Regions from separate parts of the Bradyrhizobium sp. KB893862 SZCCT0404 genome, predicted to be linked through region 2. Evidence: predicted binding sites of a transcription regulator. Region 2 holds the regulator's gene; each other region holds the start of a gene.
The links. Region 2 encodes PhoB, which activates phosphate uptake and scavenging genes when phosphate is short. Its sites were predicted from a motif close to TGTCATNNANCTGTCAT; they were not measured.

Region 1 (7,268 bases), on a different contig from region 2:
CACTGGCAGCGCTTCTGCGACGCGTTCGGCTTCGACGACTGGCGCGATGATCGGCGGCTCCTCGGCAACGCCAATCGCTGCGAGGCGCGCGAATGGATGCTTCCCGAGCTGGAACGGCGGATCACGCGACTGCCTCTCGATGAGATTCTCGCCAGATGCGAAACCGCCCGCGTGGCCTATTCGCGGGTGGGGCGGCCGGACGAGCTGTCGCTCGATCCGCATCTGCTCGCCAATGGCGGCCTGCTTGCGACGGCCGTCGCAGGATTTGGCGGCGGACCGCTGGTCGGAATTCCGGCGCTGCCCGTCGAGTTCGGCGACGCGCGCGACCGGCCCGGCCTCGAACGCCAGCCGCCTCGCGTCGGCGAGCATACCGACGACATCCTCGGTGCGGCCGGATATTCGGCCCGCGAGATCGCCGATCTCCGCGCCGCCGGCATATTGGGCGCGACCGCGAACGTGTCTGCCTAGCAACAAGTGTGGCCAAGCCACCGTCTGTAACAGGGAGGGAAGGGGTCATGATGTCCCGCATGCTGCTTCGTTGGACGGCGCGTATTCCGGCAGCCGCGATCGCGCTGCTTGGACTGGTCGCGATGGTGGGGCCCGCCGGCGCGCAAGCCTATCCCTCGCGGACGATCACGATCCTGGTCGGCTATTCGCCGGGCGGACAGGGCGACGCGCTGGCGCGGATCATCGGCAAGCAGCTCGGCGAGACCTTCAAGATCCCCGTCGTGATCGAGAACAAGACCGGCGCCAACGGCATGATCGCGGCGCAGGCGGCGGCGCGTGCGGAGCCGGACGGATACACGGTGCTGCTGGTGACGGATGCGATGCTCACCATCGATCCGCATCTTGCCACCAGCAACCATTTCGATCTGTCGAAGGTGATGGAGCCGGTGGTCAGCGTCGCCTGGTCGCCGCTGCTGCTGGCCGCTGCGAAAGACTTGCCGGCCAATTCCGTCGCCGAGCTCGTCGCTTACGGCAAGCAGAAGCCGCAGGCGCTCAGCTTCGGCAGCTCCGGCGCGTCGACGCCGCATCGCCTCGCCGGCGAGATGCTGCAGAAGTCCGGCGGATTCAGCATGACCCACATTCCCTACAAGGGAACGGCGGCATCGGTGAGCGACCTCCTTGCGGGGCAGATACCGCTGGTCTTCGGTGCACCGACGGCCGTGGAGCCGCTGGCGACGGCAGGCCAGATCAAGCTGCTCGGCGTCACCTCCGAACAGCGTTTCCCATTGCTGCCGGGTGTGCCCGCCATCAGCGAGACGTATCCCGGCTTCAAGATCATCAGCTATATCGGGCTTATGCTGCCGAAGCAGACGCCGGCCCCCGTGATCGCTGCGCTCAACAAGGAGATCAACACGATCCTCACGACCGAGACCATGCGCGCATGGCTCGACAAGCAGGGCATGGTCGCAATGGGCGGCAGCCAGGACGAGTTCAAGCGCCAGATCGACATGGACTACAAGGCGCGGGGCGAGTTGGTCCGCACGCTCGGCATCACGGGCGAGTAGGGGCATGCCGCGGACGCTGTTCGAGAAGATCTGGCAATCCCATACGGCGAGGACCTACGGGACGCGGGACTTGCTGACGCTGGATCGCGTCTTCCTTCACGACATGACCTCGCTGCCTGCCTTCGAGACCCTGCGCGCGCGCAACCTCGCCGTGGCCGACGTGGCGCGCACCCTGGCGGTAATCGACCACACCGTCGCGACCGCGCCGGGCCGGACGGAGGAAACCTATCCCGTCATGGCGCCGACGGTGCGCGCGTTCCGGCGGGAAGTGACCGAACGCGGCATTCCCCTGATCGGGCTCGGAGATCCCGCGCAGGGCATCGTCCACGTCGTCGCCGCGGAGCAGGGCGCCGTCCTTCCGGGAATGACGGCGGTCTGCGGCGACAGCCATACCTGCACCAACGGCGCGCTGGGGGCGATCGCCTTCGGCATCGGCAGCACGGAGATTGCGCATGCGCTCGCCTATCAGGCGCTCTGGCTGCCGCGGCCGAAATCATTGCGCGTGACCGTCGACGGCGTTCTCGACCCGTGGGTCAGCGGCAAGGATATCGCGTTGGCGATCATCTCGCGCTTCTCGACGGATGGCGGCACCGGCTGCGCCGTCGAATATGCCGGCAGCGCCATCCTCGCGCTCTCGGTCGAGGAACGGATGACGCTCTGTAATCTCTCCATCGAATTCGGCGCACGGATCGGGCTGGTCGCGCCTGACGATGCGGTCTTCTCCTACCTCGAGGGGCGTCCGCGAACGCCAAAGGGAGCCGCGTTCGATACAGCGATGGCCGCCTGGCGCGGTCTTGCCAGCGATGACGAGGCGCATTTCGACAAGGAGTACGCCATCGACGCGCGGTCGATCGCACCCATGGTGAGCTGGGGCACCAGCCCCGGAAGACGCTATTCCCGTCGATGGCGCCGTCCCCGATCCCGGGACGGCGCGGGATCGATCGCAGCGGTCCCGATGGGAGCGGGCGCTCGTCTATGCCGATCTCGAGGCCGGTAAACCCATATTGGGCACACCGATCGACGTCGCGTTCATCGGCTCCTGCACCAATGCCCGGCTGTCCGATCTTCGGGCGGCGGCGCGCATCGTCGACGGACACAAGGTCTCTCCCGCTGTGCGCGCGCTGGTGGTCCCGGGATCGTCAGGCGTGAAACGGCAGGCCGAGGCCGAGGGGCTCGACCGGATCTTCCGTGCCGCCGGCTTCGAATGGCACGAGTCCGCGTGCTCTCTCTGTGCTGCGCTCGGGCCCGATGTCGTCGGCCGCGGCAAGCGATGCGCCTCCAGCTCGAACCGGAACTTCGAGAACCGGCAAGGCCCGGGATCGATCACCCATTTGATGAGCCCGCCGATGGTGGCCGCCGCGGCCGTCAATGGCGCGATCACCGATGTCAGGACGTTCGCATGACCGGCAAGCCCACCGGCATCGAAGGCACCGCCGTCCCGCTGCTGTGGGACAACGTCGACACCGACGCCCTTGTCCCGGCGGCACCGCACAAGCGGATCAATGGCGGCGGTCGCGACCGCTTGCGTGAGGTGCTCTTCCATGAATTTCGCTTCGACGCTGCGGGTCAGCCCAGGCCGGACTTCGTGCTGAACGATAGGCAATTCGCGGGAGCACCGATCCTGCTTGCCGGCGAGAATTTTGGCTGCGGCTCCTCGCGTGAAGTCGCCGTATGGGCTTTGCTGGACTATGGTTTCCGCGCGGTCATTGCGAGGAGCTTTGCCGAGATCTTCGAGCAGAACGCCTACAAGAACCATCTGTTGCCCGCGAGGGTCGATGCAGCGACCCATGCCCGCATCGTCAGCGCCTTGAGCCGCCCCCGGCCGCTGCAAATGTCGATCGACCTCGTCGCGCGCCGCATCGCGGCCGGCGACCAGGCCATCGGTTCATTCGTCGCGGACGAGATGGGGCTGGAGATGATCGTCCAGGGCGTGGACGAATTTGCGCTGACCGCTCAATACGTTCCGGACATCCTGGCAACGCAGAAACGCCTGAGCGAGGCCTGTCCGTGGCTCGCGGGGTGAGGCGATCAGCAGCGCGGAATGGTGCCATCGTGCCCCTGTTTTGCCCGACGGGTCAAATGACCGGGGCGGACACTCTAAGCCATTGATCCGCCACGCCCCTTCTACTGTGCATGGGGTTGTTTTCGAACTTTTGTTTGAGAGCGCTACGCGCTCTCCGTCTCCCGGTGCACGTCGTGCACAACGAGGCCCATGCCTTCGTCGGGCATCTTGATCCAGTCGCGCCGCTTCAGCGTGCGCTTGGTGTCTTCATAGCCGCTTGTCCAGTGCTCGCGCATCGAGGTGCCCGAGAACTCGTGGTCCTTGGCGTCGCCCTCATAGGCCTTCTGCTGATAGATCAGGTGCAGGATCGCGATCTCCGGCATGTGGCACAGGCTCGCCTTCAGCTTGCGCTCTTCGTCGGAGAGCTGCTCGTCGGGCAGCTTCGCCAGCGCCTTGTAGAGCAGGACCTTGAGATTGTGGGTGCGGCGATAGACGTCGGTGTTGTGGCGCGTGCGCGAGGAATACATGATGTCCTTGTGGCGGGCCATCACGTCCTGGATCGAGCGTGGCAGCACGCCGCGGGCGCTGAACAGGTCGACCTGGAAGACCAGCGAGTTGAGCGCGTCCTCCTGGTCGAGCAGGTGCTGCAGCGGCGTGTTGGAGACGATGCCGCCGTCCCAGAAATGATCGGTGCCGATCCGCACCATCGGCAGCGCCGGGGGCAGGGCGCCGGAGGCCATGATGTGCTCCGGCTCGATCTCGTCATGGGCGTTGTCGAAATAGATGAAGTTGCCGGAGAGCACGTTGACCGCGCCGACCGCGAAGCGGACCTTCTTCTCGTTGATGAGATCGAAGTCGACGAGCTCGCGCAGGCTCTCCTTCAGCGGCATGGTGTCGTAATAGCTGGTGGCGGTCTTGGCGCCGACCGGGCTGAACCAGGGATTGACCTGGTGCGGGGTGAAGAAGCCGGGCTGGCCCATCGCCGACGTCATCCAGGCGCTGGTGAGGTTGCGCCACTGCCGGAAGACGTCGCCGTCGGGCGTGTAGTGCCAGATCTTGCGGTTGGTGATGCGCTCCCAGAAGATGCGCAGCGCCTCCAGCCGTTTCTCCGGCTTGTTGCCGGCGATGATCGCGGAGTTGATGGCGCCGATCGAAACACCGCAGACCCAGTCGGGCTCGATGCCGGCCTCGTGCAGCGCCTGGTAGACGCCGGCCTGGTAGGCGCCGAGCGCGCCGCCGCCCTGCAGCACCAGCGCGACGCGGTCGCAGCGCTCGGGCCGCCAGCCGCGCGACGGCGGCTGATGGGTCTGATAGGTCGGTTGCGACGTGCGGGCGTCCATGGCGATGCCTCCTGCTGAGCATGATCCGGAAAATTGCGCAGCGGTTTTCCGAAAGGATCATGCTCCAATATCAAGTCCTCAACGATTGCGTCGCGCGGTGACGGCGTGATGACAAGGTGAGCGCGGATGCATCGCCCGCATGCAGGGTGACCGCGGGGTGAATGGGGGAGGTCGTTGCGCTGACGGAAATCGGTCACATCGCAGTCAATGACGGCGGCTAGCAATTTGCTGTACGCTTGATCTGCCGAGCCGACATCACAGACATCACACAGGAGAGCAGCGATGCGCAGGGAAGATGTGCTGAGACTTCCGTCCATGCCGGCGGCTGGGCCGAGCTATCCGGCCGGGCCCTATCGCTTCGTCAACCGCGAATTCCTCGTCATCACCTACGAGACCGACCCGGAGCTGATCCGTGCCGGCCTGCCTGAGCCGCTGGAGCCGATCGACCAGCCCGTCGTGCACTACGAATGGATCAAGATGCCGGACTCCTCCGGCTTCGGCAGCTACACCGAGTCCGGCCTCGTCATCCCCGCGCGCCTCAACGGCGAGGAGGTCAACTTCGTCTCGCAGATGTATCTCGACGACGATCCGCCGATCTCCGCCGGCCGCGAGATCTGGGGCTTTCCCAAGAAGTACGCCCATCCCAAGCTTGAGATCGTCAAGGACACGCTGACGGGCACGCTGGAATATGCCGGCCAGCTCGTCGCCATGGGCACCATGGGCTACAAGCACGAGAGCATGGCCGGCAACGGCGATCTCACCCGCGCCACGCTGTCGAAGACCCAGGTGAATCTGAAGATGATCCCGGGCGTCGACGGCCGTCTCGAGGTCTGCCAGCTCGTTGCGATCAACCTCACCGACATCGTGCCGAAGGGCTCCTGGATGGGACCCGGCCGGCTGCATCTGGTGCCGCATGTCAATGCACCGGTCGCGGACTTCCCGGTCCGCCGCTGCCTCGGCGCGCATCACTACATCGCCGACCTGACACTGCCGTTCGGCCGCGTCGTGCACGACTATGTCAAGGAGGCGGAAGCGATCGCCGCGACGGGGATGGCCGCAGAGTAGGGCGTCATCATCAAACTGTAACACTGGCGTAATTGAGTACCCGCGAGATATCCGGAAGAGGCCGCTGGCGGCCCTTCCGGACATGGGCTGCATGGACGTGGGGGTCCGCATGGCTGAGCCGGCGAAGCTTGTCAGCGCGATATCGGAGGCTGTGCCTGCCATTCCGGGTCTGGTGTGGGCGTTCCGCCTGCACAGCGACGGCAGCGCCGAGCCGCTGCCGATCGACCAGCCGATCGAGTTCAGCCATGACGGCCGGCTCTGGCTGCACTTCAACCTGACGGACGCGCGCGTGCGTCCCTGGATCGCGGCGTCCAGCCTGCCGCCGCTGGCGCGCGATCTGCTGCTCTCGAACGACACCTTCCAGCAGCTTCACGTCATCGACCATTGCGTCTACGGCGTGTTCTCCGATCTCGTGCGCGAGATCGACAGCGCGACCGAGGAGACCGCGTTCCTGCGCTTTGCCATGACCGAGCGGCTTCTGGTCAGCGGCCGTCATCAGGCGCTGTGCTCGGCCGACGCGACGCGCCGTGTGCTGGAAGGCGGCTACCGCGTCGACAATGTCGCCCATCTCCTGGAGAAGATCGTCGACGAGGTCGCCGACACGCTCGACAGGATGGTCGACAAGCTCGGCCAGGAGATCGACGACACCGAGGAACGGATCCTGGCCGACGACGCCAAGCCCGAGATGCGCCGCAACCTCGGCCGCCTGCGCCGGACCTGCGTCCGGCTGCATCGCCAGCTCACGGGCCTGCGCGTGCTGTTTCACCGTCTCGACCAGAAGAACACCGACCACCTCTCGCCAGCGCTTCGCATCCACGCCGGCAAGCTCGCGCAGCGTCTCGACGGACTCGACCACGACATCGTCGAGCTGCGCGAGCGCAGCCGCCTGCTCGAGGAGGAGCTGCGCTTCAAGAACGAGGAGGAGAGCAACCACCACCTCCATACGCTCTCGATCGTGACCTCGCTGCTGCTGCCGCCGACGCTGATCACCGGCATTTTTGGTATGAACACGAAAGGCCTGCCGCTCACCGACGTCGAGAGCGGATTTTTGTGGGCGGCGGTGCTGATGGCCTCGTCCGTCGGCGCGGCCTATCTCTTCATGCGGCGCACGGGCATCTTCAAATAGCGCGCGCCGATCGTGAGTTGGAGTACCCGAAAATCCCTGGCGGCTGCGGTCGCGGTGGCCTGCACGGCGGCCGGCACGGGCGCGTTCGCCGGCGCCAAGGACGAGAGCGCGGCCGAATGGCTGGCGCCCAAATGGTTCAACGAATGGCATGACGGGCTCGCCAACAAGGGCCTCAATTTCGGCGCCACCTATATCGCCGACAACATCGCCAACGTCTCCGGCGG
Region 2 (7,268 bases):
GATCCTGATGACGCTGCTCTACAACGGCATTGCCGGTCTGAACCTGCAGATCTTCGTCGCCGACACGCCGCCTCCGGGCTCGACCGAAGGCGGCCTGCGCAACGCCATCGTCGGTTCGATCATCATGACCGTGCTCGGCGTCGGCATCGGCGCGCCGCTCGGCCTGTTCGCCGGCACCTATCTCGCCGAGTACGGCCGCAACGACAAGCTGACCTCGGTGATCCGCTTCATCAACGACATCCTGCTCTCGGCGCCCTCGATCATCATCGGCCTGTTCATCTACGGTGCGGTGGTGGTGCCGATGCGCGGCTTCTCGGCGATCGCCGGCAGCCTCGCGCTTGCCGTCATCGTCATCCCGGTGGTGCTGCGCACGACTGAGGACATGCTGCTGCTGGTGCCGAACGCGCTGCGCGAGGCGGCTTCCGCACTCGGCCTGCCGCGCTCGCTGGTGATCAAGCGCATCGCCTATCGTGCGGCGCGCTCCGGCCTCATCACCGGCGTGATGCTGGCCACCGCCCGCGTCGCCGGCGAGACCGCGCCGCTGCTGTTCACTGCGCTGTCGAACCAGTTCTTCAGCCTGGGCCTGAACAAGACGATGGCCAACCTGCCGGTCACCATCAACAATTTCGTCCAGAGTCCCTACGCCTATTGGAAGCAGCTGGCCTGGAGCGGCGCGCTGCTGATCACGTTGACCGTGCTTGCCCTGAACATTGGCGCGCGCCTCCTGAGCGCCGAGAGGACTGCAAAATGAGTGAAATGTCTGTTTCCGTCAGTACGCCCGTTCATCCCGGCTCGCAGCCGCTGCCGGAAGCGCCCGCCAAGGTGACGGTGCGCAACCTCAACTTCTATTACGGCGAGCACCACGCGCTGAAGAACATCAACCTGACGCTCGGCACCAACCGCGTCACGGCGTTCATCGGCCCGTCGGGCTGCGGCAAGTCCACCCTGCTGCGCATCTTCAACCGGATGTACGACCTCTATCCGGGCCAGCGCGTCACCGGTCAGCTGATGCTCGACCAGACCAACATCCTCGACCCCAAGCTTGATCTGAACCTGCTGCGCGCCCGCGTCGGCATGGTGTTCCAGAAGCCGACGCCGTTCCCGATGACGATCTACGAGAACATCGCCTTCGGCATCCGCCTCTATGAGAAGATCTCGAAGTCGGAGATGGACGACCGCGTCGAGAAGGCGCTGCGCGGCGGCGCGCTGTGGAACGAGGTCAAGGACAAGCTCAACGCCTCCGGCCTGTCGCTGTCCGGCGGCCAGCAGCAGCGCCTCTGCATCGCCCGCACCGTCGCGGTGCGGCCCGAGGTGATCCTGTTCGACGAGCCCTGCTCGGCGCTCGACCCGATCTCGACCGCCAAGGTCGAGGAGCTGATCCAGGAACTGTCCGAGAATTACACGATCGCGATCGTCACCCACAACATGCAGCAGGCGGCGCGCGTCTCCGACAAGACCGCCTTCATGTATCTCGGCGAGCTGATCGAGTTCGACGACACCAGCAAGATCTTCACGTCGCCGACCGATCGGCGCACGCAGGATTACATCACCGGCCGGTTCGGCTGAGGAGACGGGACATGGGTTCTGAACATACCGCAAAAGCCTTCGACACCGACCTCCAGGAGCTCACCCGCCTGGTCGCCGAGATGGGCGGCATCGCCGAGCGCATGATCGTCGATTCCGTCGACGCGCTGATCCGCCGCGACGTCGCGCTCGGCCAGCGCGTCGTCACCATCGACGCCGAGCTCGACGCGCTCCAGAAGAAGATCGAGGAGCGTGCCGTTCTCACCATCGCGCGCCGCCAGCCGATGGCGGTGGACCTGCGCGAGATCGTCGGCGCGATGCGCGTCGCGACCGATCTCGAGCGCATCGGCGACCTCGCCAAGAACATGGGCAAGCGCGTCGCGGCGCTGGAGACGGACTTCCATCCGCTCAAGCTGTTCCGCGGCCTGGAACACATGACCGACCTCGTGCAGCAGCAGGTCAAGTCGGTGCTGGACGCCTATGCCGCGCACGACCTGCCGGCAGCGATGGCGGTGTGGAAGGGCGACGAGGAAGTCGACGCCATCTGTACCTCGCTGTTCCGCGAGCTCCTCACCTACATGATGGAGGATCCGCGCAACATCTCGTTCTGCATCCACCTGATGTTCTGCGCCAAGAACATCGAGCGGATCGGCGACCACGCCACCAACATCGCCGAGACCGTGTTCTACATGATCGAGGGCCAGGCGATCACCGACAAGCGGCCGAAGGGCGACATGACGACCTTCGCCACGACGGTTCCGAATACCTGAAGACTTAAGGAGCGACGACACCATGGGCGCACGCATTATGGTGGTTGAAGACGAGGAAGCTCTCACCGAGCTTCTGCGCTACAACCTCGAAGGCGACGGCTATGACGTCGAGACGGTGATGCGCGGCGACGACGCCGACACCCGTCTCAAGGAACATATTCCCGATCTGATCGTGCTCGACTGGATGCTGCCGGGCCTGTCAGGCATCGAGCTGTGCCGGCGGCTGCGGACCCGCCCCGAGACCAAGCAGCTCCCGATCATCATGCTCACCGCGCGCGGCGAGGAGAGCGAGCGGGTGCGCGGGCTGGCCACCGGCGCCGACGACTACATCGTCAAGCCGTTCTCGGTGCCGGAGCTGCTGGCGCGCGTGAAGGGCCTCTTGCGGCGCGCCAGCCCCGAGCGGCTCGCCACCGTGCTCGCCTATGGCGACATCGAGCTCGATCGCGACAAGCGCCGCGTCGCGCGCTCGGGCCGGCCGATCGATCTCGGCCCGACCGAATATCGCCTGCTGGAGTTCTTCCTGGAGCATCCCGGCCGCGTGTTCTCGCGCGAGCAGCTGCTCGACAGCGTCTGGGGCCGCGACATCTACATCGACGAGCGCACCGTCGACGTCCATATCGGGCGCCTGCGCAAGCTGCTCAATCTCGGCCGCGAGCAGGACCCGATCCGCACGGTCCGCGGTGCGGGCTACGCGCTCGACGACCGCTTTGCGAAAGCCGAGCAGACCTGAGAGCGGCTTCAGGCAGGCCAAATAAAAAGCGCGCCACATGGCGCGCTTTTTTATGCCTCGATCATCGTCCCGGCCTCACGTCGGGACGGTGTCGCTTAAAACCGTGCTCAGCGCGTGCCGGGCTTGGCCGGCGCGCGCCGGCGATCCGCGGCGGGCTGATAGGCCACGCGCGAGTGCTGGGCGCAGTAGGGCAGGCCCGAGAGCGCCTTGCCGCCGCAGAAGAAGAAATCCGGGCTCGAGGGATCGCCGACCGGCCAGTGGCAGGTCGCCTCGTTCAGCTCCAGCAGCGACAGCCGCTGGCTCATCGGCACCACGTTGTCGTAGGTCACGGGCTCCGCCTCGACCTCGACCTCGAAGGCCTGCGCCAGCGCGGTGTTGCCGCGGGCGATGGGGCGGCTGACCCGCATCATATGCTGCGCGGGACGCGCCTTGCGCGGCCGCGGAGCTGCCGAGGAGGGGCTCTTGGCGCGGCCGGACAGGCCGAGCCTGTGCACTTTGCCGATCACGGCATTACGGGTCACGTTGCCGAGCTCGGCTGCGATCTGGCTGGCCGACAAACCGGCCTCCCAGAGCTTTTTCAACTGCTCGACGCGATCGTCGGACCAGGTCAAAACCGTCATTGCACCCTTTCCCTCGCCGCGCGGCTGCCGTCCTGGCGCCCTGCGGCGAATGCCTAAGCCTCGAAAAACCCGTGCCGCCAGAATCCCTTAAGGCTCGCCGGGCGTAACCAGAACGCCCGAACGTTTACGCCGGTACATGAGGACTTAGAGGATCAGAACTGCTGCACGAGATGTCGTATCTGACAAGCCAAACGCTACAATATGGCGTGACTCACGCGCAAGAGTCCGCCGACTCGCTTCCACATGTTCCGTGGCTAAAACCGCGCTAATTAGGCACCGCAAGACTACGGATTCTGCGTTTCGCGAGGCTTTCGGGCGGCATTGACACCCGTTCTACCCGGCATAAGATAGTGTCACGTGCCGCCCTTAAAAGGCGGCACGTTTCGTTTTCCGGGCCGGTCAATGGTGCGCTGCGTGAGCGCGCCCGGGCCGTCCTCAACAATCAAGTGATCGTCATGACTAACAGCGCAGCGCCGCATTTGCTCCCCGTTTTCGCCAGAGCCGACCTCGGTTTCGAGCGTGGTGAAGGCTGCTGGCTGATCGCGACCAATGGCGATCGCTATCTCGATTTCACCTCCGGCGTCGCGGTGAACGCGCTCGGTCACGCCCATCCCGCGCTGGTCAAGGCGCTGCAGGAGCAGGCGACCAAGCTCTGGCACATGTCGAACCTGTTCCAGAGCCCGGACGGCGAGAAGCTTGCCGCGCGCCTGTGCAGCGAGAGCTTCGCGGACTTCGTGTTCTTCTGCAATTCCGGCGCCGAGGCGCTGGAGGGCGTGATCAAGCTGGTCCGCCATCATCACTTCTCCAAGGGCCATCCGGAGCGCTACCGCATCATCACCTTCGAAGGCGCCTTCCACGGCCGCACGCTGGCAACGCTCGCCGCGACGGGATCGCCAAAATATCTCGAAGGTTTCGGTCCGCCGATGGACGGTTTCGACCAGCTCCCGCACGGCGACATCGAGGCCGTGAAGAAGGCGATCGGCCCGCAGACCGCCGGCATCCTGATCGAGCCGATCCAGGGCGAGGGCGGCGTGCGCTCGGCGACGCCGGCGTTCCTCAAGGCGCTGCGTCAGCTCTGCGACGAGAAGGGCCTGCTGCTCGCCTTCGACGAGGTGCAGACCGGCATGGGGCGCACCGGCGATCTGTTCGCGCATCGCCGCTACGGCGTCACGCCTGACGTGATGTCGCTCGCCAAGGCGCTCGGCGGCGGCTTCCCGATCGGCGCGGTGCTGGCCACCGCGGAGGCGGCCTCCGGCATGGGCCCCGGCTCGCACGGCTCGACCTTCGGCGGCAATCCGCTGGCGATCTCGGCCGCGAACGCCGTGCTCGACGTCATGCTCAAGCCCGGCTTCTTCGACCACGTGCAGAAGATGTCGCTGCTGCTCAAGCAGAAGCTCGCCTCCGTGATCGACCGTCATCCCGACGTCGTCAGCGAGGTGCGCGGCGAGGGCCTGCTGATCGGCATCAAGGCTGTCGTGCCCTCGGGCGATCTCGTCGCCGCGCTGCGCAACGAAAAGCTGCTCACGGTCGGTGCCGGCGACAATGTCGTGCGCTTCCTGCCGCCTCTGATCGTCACCGAAGCCGAGATCGAGGACAGCGTCGGACGGCTGGAGCGCGCCTGCACTGCGCTCACGGGCAACAAGCGGGCGACAAGCTGATGAGCAAGTCCCCGAAGCACTTTCTCGATATCAACGAGCTCCCGTTGTCGGAGCTCAAGAGCATGCTCGACGCCTCCTCGGCCATGAAGGCGAAGCAGAAGGCGCATCAGCCGGTCAGGCCGCTCGAAGGCAAGACGCTGGCGATGATCTTCGAGCGTCCCTCGACGCGCACCCGCGTCTCGTTCGACGTCGCCATGCGCCAGCTCGGCGGCGAGCCCATCATGCTCACCGGCGCCGAGATGCAGCTCGGCCGCGGCGAGACCATTGCCGACACCGCGCGCGTGCTGTCGCGCTATGTCGACGCCATCATGATCCGCATCCTCAACCACGATGCGCTGCTGGAGCTCGCGGCGAATGCGACCGTGCCCGTCATCAACGGCCTGACGCGGCGCTCGCATCCCTGCCAGGTGATGGCGGACCTGTTGACCTATCAGGAGCATCGCGGCCCGATCGAGGGCAAGACGGTGGCCTGGACCGGCGACGACAACAACGTGCTGGCGTCCTGGGCGCATGCCGCCGAGCGCTTCAAATTCCAGCTCAACGTCGCAACACCGCCGGAGCTCGCGCCGAAGAAGCCGATGCGCGACTGGATCAAGGCGACCGGCGCACCGATCGTGCTCGGCAGCGATCCCGAGGCCGCCGTGAAGGGCGCCGACTGCGTCGTCACCGACACCTGGGTGTCGATGGGCGACAAGGAGGGCGAGCATCGCCACAACGTGCTCAAGCCCTACCAGGTCAATTCGAAGCTGATGTCGCTGGCAAAACCCGACGCGCTGTTCATGCACTGCCTGCCCGCGCATCGCGGCGAGGAGGTCACCGACGAGGTGATCGACGGCCCGCAATCGGTCGTGTTCGACGAGGCCGAAAACCGCCTGCACGCGCAGAAGGGCATTCTGGCCTGGTGCTTCGACGCGGTGAAGTAGCGGCGGCGAAGGTAATCGTCGTCCCGGCGAAGGCCGGGGACCCATACCGCGTGATCTCTCTTGTGGAGGCGGGCGGAGGCGATGAGTCATCGCCAAATCAATATTTGTGGCTATGGGTCCCGGCCTTCGCCGGGACGACGACTGTGTTGCGGTATCGCTTTGCAATCGACCCACACCCGGAACACACACCACCCGCACCCCTTCCATTTCCGTCCTCCGACCCCAGATAAAGCGCCATGGTTTCCCAATCCCCTGACATGAAAACCGGGCCTGAAGGCCCGGTTCGCGCACCATCCGCGGTTCCGATCGATGACGCCGTGCTGCCCTACGAGGTCGACGCGCTCGACGTGCGCGGGCGGCTGGTCCGGCTCGGTCCGGCGCTCGACGAGATCCTGACCAAGCACGATTATCCCGCGCCGGTCGGCAAGCTGCTCGGCGAGGCCATCGTGCTGGCGACGCTGCTCGGCTCGGCGCTGAAATTCGAGGGCCGCTTCATCCTGCAGGCCCAGACCGACGGTCCGGTGTCGTTCCTGGTGGTGGACTACCAGGCGCCCGATCGCCTGCGCGCCTATGCGCGCTTCGACGCCGCGCGTCTCGGTGACGTCAAGGATTCCGGCACGCTGCTGGGCCGCGGTCATCTCGCCATGACCATCGACCAGGGCCCCGACATGAGCCGCTACCAGGGCCTGGTCGCGCTCGACGGTGGCAGCCTGGAAGACGCTGCCCACGAATATTTCCTGCGCTCCGAGCAGATCCCGACCAAGGTGCGCCTTGCCGTTGGCGAAGAATGGCGCTCGAGCGACGGCGGCAAGCATCGCTGGCGCGCCGGCGGCATGCTGATGCAATTCCTGCCGAAGGCGCCCGAGCGCGCGCGGCAGGCGGATTTGCATCCCGGCGATGCGCCCGAAGGCGCCGAGGTGCACAGCGTCGCGGAAGACGACGCCTGGGTCGAGGCGCGCTCGCTGATCGACACCGTCGAGGACGTCGAGCTGATCGATCCGGAGCTCTCCGGCGAGCGGCTGCTGTATCGCCTCTTCCACGAG
Region 3 (7,268 bases), on a different contig from region 2:
ATTAAATGTGAGGCATGCCGAATTAGATTGCGCACAATCTAATTGCCTGCCATAAAGATCGCACCCCAACCCGCAAGGACCCGAGGAGACGACAATGTCCGTGAACGTGCTCTACAAGACCAGCGCAAAAGCCACCGGCGGCCGCGACGGCCATGCTGCGACCCTCGACGGCGCGCTCGACGTCAAGCTGACCACGCCGAAGGAGCTCGGCGGCGGCGGCGGTGCCGGCAACAATCCCGAGCAGCTGTTCGCGGCCGGCTATGCCGCCTGCTTCATCGGCGCGATGAAGTTCGTGTCCTCGCAGGGCGGCCCCAAGGTTCCCGCCGACGTCTCCGTCACCTCGACCGTCGGCATCGGCCCGCGCTCCGAGGGCGGCTTCGGCCTCGACATCGACCTCGCCGTCTCGCTGCCGGGCCTCGCCCGTGCGGAAGCCGAGGCGCTGGTCGCCAAGGCGCACCAGGTCTGCCCGTACTCCAATGCCACGCGCGGCAATGTCGACGTTCGCCTGACGGTCGTCTGATCCGACGGTGAATTGGCTGGCCCGGGATCCCCCTCGGGCCGGCCGCTTTAGTTGATTTCCCACATTGCGGGATTGCGCGACGGCCGTGCATGCGGCCCTACGCGGCAGCCCATTGCTGGCTCAAAAAAACCTCGCTAGGCCTGTGCTCAAATATCGACACAGGGAAGCGACGGCATGACTGAAGCAGCATTGGGCGCAATGAGCGGACTGCGCGTCATCGATCTCACGCGCGTGCTCGGCGGTCCCTATTGCACCCAGATCCTTGCCGACCACGGCGCCGACGTGATCAAGGTCGAGCCGCCCGCAGGCGACGAGGTGCGCGAATGGGGCCCTCCCTTCCATGAGGAGGACGCGGCCTATTTCGTCGGCATCAACCGCAACAAGCGCTCGATCGGCCTCGACCTCGCCTCCGAAGGCGGCCGAATCGTGCTGCTCAAGATGCTCGAGACGGCCGACGTCCTGATCGAGAATTTCAAGCCGGGTACGCTGGAGAAATGGGGCATCGGCAACGATGTGCTCAGCAAGAAATTCCCGCGCCTCGTGCATTGCCGGATCTGCGGCTTCGGCGCCGACGGCCCGCGCGGCGGCAATCCCGGCTACGACGCCATCATCCAGGCCATGACCGGCATGATCGCGGCGACCGGCTCGCCCGAGAGCGGCCCGATGCGGATCGGCGTGCCGCTGGTCGACATCACCACCGGACTTTACGCGGCGATCGGCATCCTCATGGCGCTGTCGGAGCGGCAGCGCTCCGGCAAAGGCCAGTTCCTGGAGACGACGCTGTACGAGACGGGCCTTGCCATCATGCATCCGCACACCGCGAACTACTTCATGCATGGCAAGCCGCCTTCGCTCACCGGCAACGAGCATCCGAACCTCGTGCCTTACGCGATCTTCCCGACCAAGACCGACAACATCTTCATCGGCGTCGGCAACGACGGCACCTTCCGCAAGCTCGCCAAGGAGATCGGCAAGCCCGAGCTCGGCACCGATCCGCGCTTTGCCCGCAACAAGGACCGCATCGCCAACCGCGAGGCGCTGCGCGCGGAGCTTGCCGCCGTGTTCAGCCAGCACGAGGCCGAGCCGCTGTGCAATCGCCTGCTCGCGGCGGGCCTGCCTGCCGGCCCGGTGCAGAAGATCGACCAGGCCCTGACCAACCCGCACACCATCGCGCGCGGCGATATCATCGAGAAGGACTGGTACAAGGGCGTTGCCTCGCCGATCCGGCTCGATCGCAGCAAGCCGAGCCTGCGGCGCGTGCCGCCGAAGTTCAGCCAGCACGCGGCCGAGGTGCTGGGCGAGTTCGGCTACTCCCAGGCCGAGATCGACGCGATGGTCGAGAAGGGCACCGTCTGCGGCCCCGAACGCAAGCGCTAGGATTTCACGCGTAGGCTTCAGTGCCGGCATAACGTCGGTGCGCTCCCTCCCCCACCTGCGGGGGAGGGTCGGGGAGAGGGCGTCCCCGCAATGGGACAATCCCCTCGAGGATAGAACCCTCACCCGCGCCTTCGGCGCGACCTCTACCGCGAGCGGGAGAGGTTTTCGAGTTCGCGGCCCGGACGCCGCTCACCAAACATAATGCCGCAGTGCGGCGCGACCCACGCGCGTGCACCGCGAACGGCTACGGCTGTCTGCGGCGCATTCGCCTATTTGACGGCTTCCCTTTTCCAGCGCTTGCCGCTTTCGTTTCGGCCGCTTACACAGTCATGTGAACGTCATATGGCGCTGCTAGCGCAAGCGCTTCTCGATTGACGGGCAAGGGAGGTTTTCTTGATGGCTCTTCGACATTTTGGCGCGGCTGCTGCTGTTGCACTCACGGTTGGACTCGGCGCCTCGCCGGCCCTGGCCGTCACGGAAATCCAGTGGTGGCACGCGATGACCGGCGCCAACAACGACGTCATCGTCAAGCTCGCCAACGACTTCAACGCATCGCAGACCGACTACAAGGTGATCCCCACCTACAAGGGCAACTACCCCGATACGATGAACGCCGGCATCGCCGCGTTCCGCGCCGGCAACGCCCCGCACATCATGCAGGTGTTCGAAGTCGGCACCGCGACCATGATGGCCGCGACCGGCGCCGTGAAGCCCGTCTACAAGCTGATGGCGGACGCCGGCGAGAAGTTCGATCCGAAGAACTATCTGTCCGCGATCACCGGCTATTACTCGACCTCGAAGGGCGAGATGCTGTCCTTCCCCTTCAACTCGTCGTCGACCGTAATGTGGGTCAATCTCGACGAGCTGAAGAAGGCCAATGTCGAGATCCCCAAGACCTGGCCCGAGGTGTTCGAGGCCGGCAAGAAGCTGAAGGCGGCCGGTCACGACACCTGCGGCTTCTCCGGCTCCTGGGTCACCTGGGTCAATCTCGAGCAGCTCTCGGCCTGGCACAACGTGCCGCTCTCCAGCAAGGCCAACGGCCTCGACGGCTTCGACACCGTGCTCGAGTTCAACGGACCGCTCCAGGTCAAGCATCTCGAGAACCTAGTCGAGCTGCAGAAGACCAAGGTCTACGACTATGCCGGCCGCACCAACACCGGCGAAGGCCGCTTCACCTCGGGCGAATGCCCGATCTACCTGACCTCGTCGGCGTTCTTCGGCAACGTCAAGGCGCAGGCCAAGTTCAACTTCACCGCGGTGCCGATGCCGTATTATCCGGACGTCAAGGGCGCACCGCAGAACTCGATCATCGGCGGTGCTTCGCTCTGGGTGATGGGCGGCAAGTCGGCCGACGAATACAAGGGCGTCGCGAAGTTCCTGACTTTCCTCTCGGACACCGATCGCCAGGTCTACATCCACAAGGCCTCGGGCTATCTGCCGATCACCAAGGCGGCCTACGCCAAGGCGAAGGAAGAAGGCTTCTACAAGGATCAGCCCTATCTCGAGACCCCGCTGATCGAGCTGACCAACAAGGAGCCGACCGACAATTCGCGCGGCCTGCGCCTCGGCAACATGGTTCAGCTGCGTGACGTCTGGTCGGAGGAGATCGAGCAGGCTCTGGCCGGCAAGAAGACCGCCAAGCAGGCTCTCGACGCCGCCGTCGAGCGCGGCAACACCATGCTGCGGCAGTTCGAAAAGACCGCCGTGAAGTAAGGCGACTGGCGGCAGGCCGGCCACCCGGCCTGCCGCTCTCGGGGCATCATGCAAAAGCAAGCCATTTTCCAATCGAAGCTATTGCCCTACGCGCTGGTTGCGCCGCAGCTCGCGATCGTCCTGATTTTCTTCTATTGGCCGGCCCTGCAGGCGGTGATCCAGTCCTTCCTGCTGCAGGACGCCTTCGGCCTGTCGACGACCTTCGTCTGGTTCGACAATTACATCGAGCTGTTCAAGGACCCCGCCTATTTCGAGGCGATCGTCCGCACATTCTTCTTCTCATTCGCCATCGCGATCTCGTCGCTGTCGTTCGCGCTGCTGCTCGCGGTGATGGCCGACAAGCCGCTGCGCGGCTCGATGCTCTACCGCACGCTGCTGATCTGGCCCTATGCGGTGGCGCCGCCCGTGGTCGGCGTGCTCTGGATCTTCATGCTGCATCCCTCGCTCGGGGTGGTCTCGCGCTACTTGCGCGCCGCCGGCGTCGACTGGAATCCGCTGCTTGACGGCAACCAGGCCGCAGGCCTGATCATCCTCGCCGCCGCGTGGAAGCAGATCTCCTACAACTTCCTGTTCTTCCTCGCCGGCCTGCAGGCGATCCCGAAGAGCGTATTCGAGGCCGCCGCGATCGACGGCGCGCGCCCGATGCGGCGGTTCTGGACCGTGACCTTCCCGCTGCTGTCGCCGACCATCTTCTTCCTGCTGGTCGTCAACATCGTCTACGCCTTCTTCGACACGTTCGGCATCATCGACACCATGACCCGCGGCGGTCCCGGCACGTCGACCGTCACGCTGGTCTACAAGGTCTATTCCGACGGCCTGCTCGGCGGCAATCTCGGCAGCTCGGCGGCGCAGTCGGTGATCCTGATGATCATGGTCATCGTGCTCACCGGAATCCAGTTCCGCTTCGTCGAACGCAAGGTGACCTACTGATGGTCGAGGACGAGGGTATCCGGCGCTACGTCGCCCATTTCATCCTCTGGATCGGGATCGCGATCGTCGCGTTCCCGGTCTATATCGCGATCGTCGCCTCGACCCAGGACAACGCGCTGATCGCCAACGGGCAGATGTCGCTGCTGCCGGGTGGCCACTTCTTCGAGGTCTACTACCAGACCATCTTCGTCGGCACGAGCGGCTCGACCCGCGAGCCCGTCGGCAACATGATGCTCAATTCGCTGGTGATGGCGCTGGCGATCGCGATCGGCAAGATCGCGATCTCCATCATCTCGGCCTATGCGATCGTGTATTTCCGCTTTCCGTTCCGGATGTCGATCTTCTGGATCATCTTCATCACGCTGATGCTGCCGGTCGAGGTGCGCATCTATCCGACATACAAGATCGTCGCCGATCTGCACATGCTCGACAGCTATGCTGGCCTCGCTTTGCCGCTGATCGCATCCGCCACCGCGACGCTGCTGTTCCGCCAGTTCTTCATGACGGTGCCAGATGAATTGCTGGAGGCCTCGCGCATCGACGGCGCCGGCCCCTTGCGCTTCTTCTGGGATACGCTGCTGCCGCTGTCGCGCACCAACATGGCCGCGCTGTTCGTGATCCTCTTCATCCTCGGCTGGAATCAATATCTCTGGCCGCTGCTCATCACCACCCGCGACGACATGCAGACCATCCAGGTCGGCATCCGCAAGATGATCACCACCACCGACGCGCTGACCGAATGGCCGATCGTGATGGCGACCGCCGCGCTGGCCATGCTGCCGCCGGTGTTCGTCGTCGTCGTCATGCAGAAATTGTTCGTGCGCGGCCTGGTCGAGACGGAAAAGTAACAAGCGAGTTTTCATGGCCAACGTTACCCTGCGCAACGTCCGCAAGACCTACACCGGCGGCTTCGAGGCCATCAAAGGCGTCAACGTCGATGTCGCGGACGGGCAGTTCTGCGTGCTGGTCGGCCCCTCCGGCTGCGGCAAGTCCACGCTGCTGCGCATGGTCGCAGGCCTCGAGACCGTCACCGGCGGCGAGATCGACATCGGCGGCCGCGTCGTCAACCAGGTCGAGCCCGCCGATCGCGACATCGCGATGGTGTTCCAGAACTACGCGCTCTATCCGCATATGAGCGTCTACAACAACATGGCCTACGGCCTGCGCAACCGCGGCATGGCCGAAGCCGAGATCAAGACCCGCGTCGAGGAAGCCGCGCGCGTCCTCGAGCTCTCCGCGATGCTGGAGCGCAAGCCGCGCCAGCTCTCCGGCGGCCAGCGCCAGCGCGTCGCCATGGGCCGCGCCATCGTGCGCCAGCCGAAGGTGTTCCTGTTCGACGAGCCGCTCTCCAACCTCGACGCCAAGCTGCGCATTTCGATGCGCGTCGAGATCCGCAAATTGCAGCGCCGGCTCAACGTCACCTCGATCTACGTCACCCACGACCAGCTCGAGGCGATGACGCTCGCCGACATTCTCGTCGTGATGAACGGCGGCCAGGTCGAGCAGGTCGGCAATCCCCTGGCGATCTACGAGAAGCCGGCGACCACCTTCGTCGCCTCCTTCATCGGCGCGCCGCCGATGAATTTGATGTCGACGCGCGCCGACGAGATCAAATCGCAGCTCGGCGGCAGCGCCGCCGATGCCGGCATCGTCGGCATCCGCCCGGAGGATTTCGCCATCACCGACCAGACGCCCGCCGGCGGCGTCGCCCTGCCGCTGACCGTCGAGGCCATAGAGCGCGTCGGCGCCGAAACCTTCGTTTACGGCTCGCGCCAGCATGAGGACCAGCGCGTCGCCGCCACCCCGGGCGAGCTGCCGCCCGGCGAGATCATCGTCCGTATCCCCGGAACCGAGGCGCCCGCCATCGGCGCGAGGATCCGGGTCGCCGCGGTTCGCCAGAAGCTGCATTTGTTCAGCGGCGACGGACGGACGCGGATCGAGGCCTGACCGGTTCCGAAGGGCCCCACGCTCAAAAGTTCGAAAACAACCCCATGCACAGTAGAAGGGGTGCTGTTTTCATTGGGATAAATCGGCTCACCGATTCGTCATGCCCACCCTTGCGGGCCCACCACGAATTGTAAGCATTTTGTGCGATGGCAGAGGGGGTGGGCGGCAGGAGCGGCCATCCACAGCCCCCGGCTACGTCCTTGAACCACCACAGGGATATGCCCATATTGCTGACCAAGGGGTGCCTTCATCGGGCCCCGAAACACCAAAGTCGCTTCGAGAGGACTTTGTAAACTATGTCTCGTGTTCCCACGCTTTCCAGTCCGTTCCTTCTGGGCTTCGACGAGATCGAGCGCGTGCTCGACCGCGTCGTCAAAGGCGCCGACGGCTACCCTCCCTACAATATCGAGCGGTGCAACGGCGCGGACAACCAGCCCGAGCGTTTGCGCATCACGCTGGCGGTCGCCGGCTTCACCCGCGACCAACTCGATGTAACCATTGAGGAAAACCAGCTCGTGATCCGCGGGCGGCAGCAGGACGACAAGGCCCGGCAATACATCCATCGCGGCATCGCCGCGCGCCACTTCCAGCGCACCTTCGTGCTGGCGGAGGGGATGCTGGTGCTGGGTGCGGATCTGAAGAACGGGTTGTTGTCGATCGACCTGGCCCGGCCTGAACCGGAGAGGATCGTTAAGACAATCGCTATCAATGAGCACGAATAATGGAACGAGTAGCGGACTCGACCGCTTAGTTCGTTAGAGGAGTCGAGACCATGAGTGAA
Region 4 (7,268 bases), on a different contig from region 2:
CGGCGGCGGCCGGCACGTTCTCGAATTCGTAGGTGATCACGTCGACGTCGCCCGCGAACATCTCGAGCGCCTCGACGTCGGCATATTCGGCGCAGGTGGCGTTCAGCACGACATCGAAGGCCGGCGAGTCCGGATCCGGCGAGAACACCTGGCAGCGCAGGCCGAGCCGTGCCGCAGCCATCGCCAGCATCCGCCCCAATTGTCCGCCGCCGAGGATTCCGATGGTGTCGCCGGGCTTCAGCGTCACCTGCTTTGCGTCAGTCACGCCTTGTCCTCCGGACGCTCGGCAACCGCCTCGGTCTGCGCCTTGCGCCAGGCGGCGAGGCGGTCGGACAATGCCGGGTCGGACAATGCCAGCACCGCGGCCGCAAGCAGCGCCGCGTTGATTGCGCCGGCCTTGCCGATGGCGAGGGTGCCGACCGGGATGCCCGCGGGCATCTGAACGATCGAATGAAGCGAATCGACGCCCTTGAGCGTCTTCGACTCCACGGGGACGCCGAGCACCGGGAGTTCCGTCAGCGCGGCCGCCATGCCGGGCAGATGCGCAGCGCCGCCGGCGCCGGCGATGATGACCTTGTAGCCGGCCGCCTTGGCGCCCTTGGCGAAGGCAAACAGCCGGTCGGGGGTGCGGTGGGCCGAAACGATGCGGGTGTCGGCGGGAACGCCGAGCGCTGCAAGCGTGTCGGCGGCATGCCGCATCGTGTCCCAGTCCGACTGGCTTCCCATGATAATGGCGATCGGCGCGGTCATGGCGTTAATTGTGCTCGGGAAAACAGAAACATAGGCCAGATTAACGGTTCCGGCCGGCGGCTCGCAAGGCGGTGGCAAGGAGAAGGGAATGCACTATCCTGTCTTGGTGAATCCCCGCAAGCCTTCATTGAGCAGGATGCCCATGAGGAAACCAAAAAGGGCGCGCGCTGCGAAGGCCAAAAAGGGCCGGAAAACCAGTGCCGGCCGACCTGGAGCCGCCGCCAAGGCCCCGGCCAAGCCGGCGCGGCGCCGCGCTCCGGCCGCCGCTGCCGCCTGCGCCAACGCGACCATCCGCGGCCTCAAGAGCAAGCTCAGGGAAGCCCTGCTGCGGGTCTCGGAACTCGAGGCGGCCGCAGACACCGACTTCCTGCTCGATATTCCGAACCGGCGCGGCTTCGAGCGCGAGCTCGCACGCGCCATTGCCTACATGAAGCGGTATCGCGCCAGCGGCGCGCTGATCGTGCTCGATGTCGACCGGCTGAAGCCGATCAACGATTCCTTCGGCCATGCCGCCGGCGACGAGGTGCTCAAGGCGATCGTCGCGACGCTGACGCGGCAGGTCCGCGCCTCCGACGTGGTCGGCCGGCTCGGCGGCGACGAGTTCGCGCTGCTGCTGTGGAATCTCAACGAGACCGATGCCAAGGCGAAGGCTGCTTCCTTCGAGCAGGCGATCGACGAATTGTCCTTCGTCTTCCGCGGCCAACAGGTCACCGCGGGCGCCTCTGCCGGCGTCGCGTTGCTCGGTCCGCATTCCGATGCGGGCCGCGCCCTGGAGGAGGCCGATGCCGCCATGTATGTGCGCAAGGCGCGGCGCCGGCACGAGCCGCGCATCAGGCTCGTCAGCAGCGAGCGCTAGAATATGATCCGGATCCGAAGGGCCGCGTCAGCGCGAAGTGCGCAGCGGCTTTCCTCGCGACGAACACGCAACGCGTTTGCGCGGAGATCATGCTCAAACAGGAAATCAGAGGGTCGCGAGATCTTCGGGCACGTTGCCGAATTTGCGCAGCAGCGTGGCGTCCCCGAATTCGCCGGTCATGGGATCGCCGCTGCGGCTGAAGGCGACCGCGCCGATATGGCCGGCGCCGCGCGCCAGAGCTTCGGCGCGCCGCAGCGCTGCCGTCGAGGACTGACACTCCTCCGCAGCGCCCGCGACGGGCGATCCGTCGTCATCGATCAGGAAGGGCATTGCAACGTAATAGGTCACGTCCGACATGGCGTTGCTCCAATGATCAAAACTACGCGGCGCTGCTGTTGCTCCGCGCCTTGCTGCGTGACGTCTCGGGGATGCAGCCGGCGGAAATCGCCGCCTGCAATTCTTCCAGCTCCGCCTCCAGATATTCGTTGGCCATGATCAGCGCCTTGATGGTGCTGCGCAGGTTGCCGTCGCACATCGCGATCGCCTGATCGCAGGCCTGTTCGTAATGGCTGTTGTCGAGAAGGGCGGGGACTGACATCGGCGGTGTCCTTGGGGCTGCTTGGCGTTTCCTGGGGCGCTGGGGTCGCAAAATGTTCCTATTTTGTTCTCTGTGAGTCAAGCGGATTCATCTGCGGCGAGCGGGCCGCGAACGCGCCTCTGTGGATCAGGCGATGATGTCGGGCGTGATCTGGTCTTCGATGAACGCGATACGGTCGCGTAACAACAGCTTGCGCTTCTTCAGCCGCTGCAACCGCAATAGGTCGGGGGCAGGCGATTGATGCAGTGCATCGATCGCCGCATCGAGATCTCGGTGTTCCTGCTGCAACCGGGTGAGCTCGGCTTCGAGCTCACGCTCGTCTTCATTGGTCATGTCTGCGGTGGCCGAAAACCGAAAAGCGTGAGATCTGGGCTGTGGATGCCCTGTGGAAATTATCGTCCTTGCGCGACGTGATCGCAAGCGATCTGCGACCCCCGCACGCCGATCTCCCGCAACATATTTCTGCGGACCGATGCGGCGCTGCGCGAGCGCATTGATATCATGGATTTTTCAGGCGCGGTTCCATTACTCACGCTTCATTACATATGAATTTTCAAAAATGACGATGCGACGACGGATACCCATCGACAGAACGAATCGGTGATGTAGACTTTGGCGTCCGGATCGAATCCTAAAGCTCTACCCTACCGAGGAGGTTTCGAATGACAATTCAGGCACATCTGGTTGAATTGGAGCGGAAGCACAAACTTCTCGAAAACGAATTGCACGAAGCTCTCGTGCACCTTTCAACAGACGACCTGCAAATTGTTGAGTTGAAGCGCCGGAAGTTGATGGTCAAGGACCAGATCGAGCGTCTGAAGCACGGCGATACGCTCCACTAGTGACCCCCGTAACAGCGTTGAGTTGATCGTACCCTTTCAGGCGGGGATGAGAGCCTTTGTGCTCATCCCTGCTGCAAGGTGCGAGACCATGCAAAGACATTTGCGCGGAAGCCCGAGCCATTTCCGTTTCGATGGAATCGAAACGGAAATGGCTCTCGTTTTTTGGGATGCGTTTTCCTCGCGCGAACCGTGCCCGCTTCGCGCGAGAGCGCGCTAGATGTCCGCGAGCTCGGCGACGTGGTCCGCGATCGCCAGCGACGACGTCAGTCCCGGAGATTCGATGCCGAACAGGTTGACCAGACCCGCGACGCCGTGGTCGCGCGGGCCCTGCATCAGGAAATCCTGCGTGGCGACGGCCGGCGGCACGATCTTCGGCCGGATACCCGAATAGCTCGGCATCAGCGCGCCGTCCGGCAGCGTCGGCCAGTATTTGCGGATCGCCGGATAGAAGCGCTCGGCGCGTGACGGATCGACCTCGTAGTTGATCGTCTCGATCCATTCGACGTCGGGCCCGAAACGCGCTTGTCCCGCCATGTCCAGCGTCAGATGCACCCCGAGGCCGCCGGGCTCGGGCACCGGATAGATCAGGTGCGAGAACGGCGCCCTGGCGTTGCAGCTGAAGTAGTTGCCCTTGGCGAGATAGGCCGGCGGAATCCGGTCGAGCGGCATGCCCTCGATATTGCGCGCCACTGTCGTCGCCGACAGTCCCGCGGCGTTGACGAGCAGGCTGCATTGCAAGGTCATCGGCGCCTCGCCGCCGGCCTCGACCTCGATCACGCCGGCGACGGCCTTGGCGCGGATCAGCGGGGTGTGAAACGCGAAGGCCGCGCCTGCATCCTCGGCCTCGCCGCGCAGCGAGAGCATGTAGGCGTGGCTGTCGATGATGCCGGTCGAGGGCGACAGCAGCGCGGCGTCGCAGGCGAGCGCCGGCTCCAGCGCGCGTGCGGCCTCGCCCGTGAGCAGCTGCATGTCGAGCACGCCATTGGCTTCGGCATGCGCCTTGATCGATTGCAGCTTCTCGGTTTCCTTGGCGCTGGTCGCGACGATCAGCTTGCCGCAATTCTTGTGGGGGATGCCGCGCTCGGCAGCGTAGCGGTAGAGCGCGTGCTTGCCGCTGACGCACATGCGCGCCATCCAGCTCCCGGCGCGGTAGTAGATGCCGGCATGGATCACCTCGCTGTTGCGCGAGGAGGTGATGGTGCCGATGGCCTCGGCTTCCTCGAGCACGACGACCTCGCGCCCGGCCTGGGCGAGCTTCCGTGCCACCGCAAGCCCGATCACGCCGGCTCCGATGACGATGCAATCGACCTTATCCATGGTTGTGCAGGGTGTCCGCTGGAAGCGCCGGTGGCATTGGACCTGGGAAGACGGGCGCGGGGCCGTTTTCCATTAAGGAAGAATTTATCATGTCAGGGCAATTGCCGTATTTGGCGTCACATTTTTCTGTTGCGCGTACAGGCGTTTACCCGATCCAAACCCGTGAGGCCAGACAATCCGACGTTGAAATCGCGGGTGGCTGATGGCTGAGAAGAACTGGCACGAGGGCAGCACGCTTCCGATTGCTGTGCAGGCCGTCTTGTGCCTGGCCGGCACGGTCGCGCCTGCGCGCGCCTTTGCGCTCTCGGACAGCCTCACCCCGCCGGACTATATCGGCCAGCTCGGCCCCAACCTGATCTGGGAAGCCCTGATCGCAGGCGTCGTCGTCTGTGCGTTCCTGGCTTCCGTCGCGTTGTGGGTCCACTCGGCGCTGCGCCGGACCCGGCGCTCGCAGCTGCGGCGCAACGCCTTCGTCTCATCCGCCATGAACAGCCTCAACCAGGGCGTGGTGATGACCGATGCGCAGCGGCGCATCATCTTCTGCAACAACCGCTATCTCGAGATTTACGGCCTGACCCGTTCGGACCTGTGGGCCGGCATGACCGGCTACGACATCCTCGAGCTCAGGCGCAAGCGGGGCGTCCTCGGCGGCGTCTCCGACGACGAGTTCTACGAGAAGGCGGCGAGCACCAACGGCCTGATCACCGAACTGCCCGACGGGCGGGCGATCCTGGTGAAGTATTTCATCCTGCCGAACGGCGGCTCGGTCGCGACCCATCTGGACGTCAGCGAGCAGCGCAAGCTGTCGCGGCAGCTCGCCTCGACCAAGCAATTCCTGGAATCGGTGCTGGACCATGTGCCGGCCTGCGTGGCCGCCAAGAACATCGACGACGGCTGCTACATCTTCGCCAACAGCGCCTATGAGCGGTTCTGGGGCCTGTCGCGGGACTACGCCGTCGGCAGGAATGCGCGGGAGCTGTTCGCGGCGAGCTCGGCGACGAGCATCGAGGCGGCCGACCGGGCGGCGCTGGAGGCGGCGGATGGCCGGTTCCGCAACGAGTTCGAGGTCGACCGCGGCGGTGAGCGGCGCATGGTCGCCTCGATCCGGATCGTGGTCCGCAACGAGAGCAACAAGCCGGAATTCCTGCTGCTCGTGTTCGAGGACATCACCGACCGACGCTCGCTGTCGCAGGAGCTGGAGAGCACCAAGAGGTTCCTCGAACTCGTGGTCGACAACATCCCGGTGGCGCTGATCGTCGAGCAGGTCAAGGACGGGCGCTATCTGCTCGCCAACCGCAGCGCCGAGACGATCCTCAACCGCCGGCGCGAGGAGGCCACGGGCCTGACCGCGTCCGACATCTTCAATCCCAAGGAAGCCAAGCTGATCATCGCGCGCGACGAGGCCGCGATCAAGAAGCGCGGGATGATCACCGAGGAGCACCCGATCTCCACCAAGGACGGCCTGCGGCTGTTCCTGACCCGCCGCGCCACCGTGCTGAACGATGCCGGCGAGCCGCAATATCTGATCAAGACCCATGAAGACGTCACCGACCGCCGGCAGACCGAGTCGCGCATGGCGCACATGGCCTATCATGACGGCCTCACCGATCTGCCGAACCGCGCCGCCTTCCTGCAGGCGCTGACCCAGATGATCGAGGCCTGCGAAGGCACCGGCGAGGAATTCGCCGTGCTCTGCGTCGACCTCGACGGCCTCAAGGAGGTCAACGACGTCTTCGGCCATGCGCTCGGCGACAAGCTCCTGATCGAGGTGGCCCAGCGGCTCCAGGACTCCGCACGCGGCGGCGTGGTGGCGCGCCTGTCCGGCGACGAGTTCGGCCTGATCATCGACGGCAAGCAGCCGGAAGCGGGTCTCGCTTTGGCGCAGCAGATCGGCGATGCCGTCGCGCAGGAATTCCTGATCGACGGCCGGCCGGTCCGCGCCGGCGCCACCACCGGCATGTCGATCTTCCCGCACAACGGCGCTGATGGCGCCTCGCTGCTCGCCAATGCCGGCGCGGCGCTGTTCCGCGCCAAGCAGAAGTCGCGCGGCACGATCAGCCTCTACCAGCCCGAGATGGACCAGCAGATCCGCGACCGCCGCGTGCTGCACCAGGACCTCTCGATGGCGATCAAGAACGGCGAGCTCTCGCTCGCGTTCCAGCCCCAGGGCGTCGCCCGCCACAGCGTCGCCGAGAGCGACATCATCGGCTTCGAGGCGCTGGCGCGCTGGCAGCATCCGGTGCGCGGCCAGGTCTCGCCGGCCGAATTCATCCCGATCGCCGAAGAGAGCGGCCTGATCGTCGAGATGGGCGAATGGATCTTGCGCGAGGCCTGCCGCGAGGCGGCGTCCTGGCCGAAGCCGCTCCAGGTCGCGGTCAACCTGTCGCCCGCGCAGTTCATGCACGGCGACGTGGTCGGCCTCGTCCATTCCATCCTGATCGAGACCGGCCTTGCGCCCGGCCGCCTCGAGCTCGAAATCACCGAGGGCGTGCTGATCGAGGATTTTGATCGCGGTCTTGCATTGCTGCGCCGGCTGAAGGCACTCGGCGTGCGCATCTCCATGGACGATTTCGGCAGCGGCTATTCCTCGCTGAGCTATCTCCAGGCGTTCCCGTTCGACAAGATCAAGATCGACCGCGCCTTCATCATCAATCTCGGCCGCAACCCGCAATCGGCGGCGATCGTGCGCGCCGTGATCGATCTCGGCCACGGCCTCGAAATGTCGATCATTGCCGAGGGCGTCGAGACCGTCGAGCAGCTCGCCTTCCTCGCCAAGGAGGGCTGCGACGGCGTGCAGGGCTATCTGCTCGGCAAGCCGCTGCCGATCGGCAAATATGCCAACCTCGTCGGCCGCGCCGAACGCATGGAGCTGGTGCTCAAGACCGGCTAGCGCGCTTTCGAGCGA

Region 1: the regulator PhoB is predicted to act here: its motif matches at 4,951-4,967, upstream of JQ617_RS19730 (acetoacetate decarboxylase).
Region 3: the regulator PhoB is predicted to act here: its motif matches at 2,223-2,239, upstream of ugpB (sn-glycerol-3-phosphate ABC transporter substrate-binding protein UgpB).
Region 4: the regulator PhoB is predicted to act here: its motif matches at 2,764-2,780, upstream of JQ617_RS14055 (YdcH family protein).

The regions. Positions count from the first base shown of each region.
Region 1 covers NZ_JAFCLT010000004.1:383,280-390,547, reverse strand. The annotation lists gene JQ617_RS19755 (CaiB/BaiF CoA transferase family protein) at 1-468, shown strand, start outside; gene JQ617_RS19750 (Bug family tripartite tricarboxylate transporter substrate binding protein) at 516-1,511, shown strand; partial or broken gene leuC (3-isopropylmalate dehydratase large subunit) at 1,516-2,914, shown strand; gene leuD (3-isopropylmalate dehydratase small subunit) at 2,911-3,534, shown strand; gene JQ617_RS19735 (patatin-like phospholipase family protein) at 3,678-4,853, opposite strand; gene JQ617_RS19730 (acetoacetate decarboxylase) at 5,136-5,918, shown strand; gene JQ617_RS19725 (transporter) at 6,028-7,044, shown strand; gene JQ617_RS19720 (carbohydrate porin) at 7,054-7,268, shown strand, end outside.
Region 2 covers NZ_JAFCLT010000015.1:54,882-62,149, forward strand. The annotation lists gene pstA (phosphate ABC transporter permease PstA) at 1-751, shown strand, start outside; gene pstB (phosphate ABC transporter ATP-binding protein PstB) at 748-1,566, shown strand; gene phoU (phosphate signaling complex protein PhoU) at 1,578-2,294, shown strand; gene phoB (phosphate regulon transcriptional regulator PhoB) at 2,317-3,024, shown strand; gene JQ617_RS36775 (GcrA family cell cycle regulator) at 3,132-3,644, opposite strand; gene JQ617_RS36780 (aspartate aminotransferase family protein) at 4,100-5,302, shown strand; gene argF (ornithine carbamoyltransferase) at 5,302-6,225, shown strand; gene JQ617_RS36790 (Hsp33 family molecular chaperone) at 6,462-7,268, shown strand, end outside.
Region 3 covers NZ_JAFCLT010000005.1:365,340-372,607, reverse strand. The annotation lists gene JQ617_RS22405 (organic hydroperoxide resistance protein) at 95-520, shown strand; gene JQ617_RS22400 (CaiB/BaiF CoA transferase family protein) at 695-1,897, shown strand; gene ugpB (sn-glycerol-3-phosphate ABC transporter substrate-binding protein UgpB) at 2,294-3,610, shown strand; gene ugpA (sn-glycerol-3-phosphate ABC transporter permease UgpA) at 3,659-4,540, shown strand; gene ugpE (sn-glycerol-3-phosphate ABC transporter permease UgpE) at 4,540-5,388, shown strand; gene JQ617_RS22380 (sn-glycerol-3-phosphate import ATP-binding protein UgpC) at 5,402-6,487, shown strand; gene JQ617_RS22375 (Hsp20 family protein) at 6,784-7,209, shown strand; gene JQ617_RS22370 (BQ00720 family protein) at 7,260-7,268, shown strand, end outside.
Region 4 covers NZ_JAFCLT010000003.1:15,699-22,966, reverse strand. The annotation lists gene JQ617_RS14085 (5-(carboxyamino)imidazole ribonucleotide synthase) at 1-265, opposite strand, end outside; gene purE (5-(carboxyamino)imidazole ribonucleotide mutase) at 262-750, opposite strand; gene JQ617_RS14075 (GGDEF domain-containing protein) at 893-1,606, shown strand; gene JQ617_RS14070 (hypothetical protein) at 1,712-1,963, opposite strand; gene JQ617_RS14065 (hypothetical protein) at 1,986-2,204, opposite strand; gene JQ617_RS14060 (YdcH family protein) at 2,331-2,537, opposite strand; gene JQ617_RS14055 (YdcH family protein) at 2,867-3,046, shown strand; gene JQ617_RS14050 (NAD(P)/FAD-dependent oxidoreductase) at 3,260-4,363, opposite strand; gene JQ617_RS14045 (sensor domain-containing protein) at 4,566-7,253, shown strand.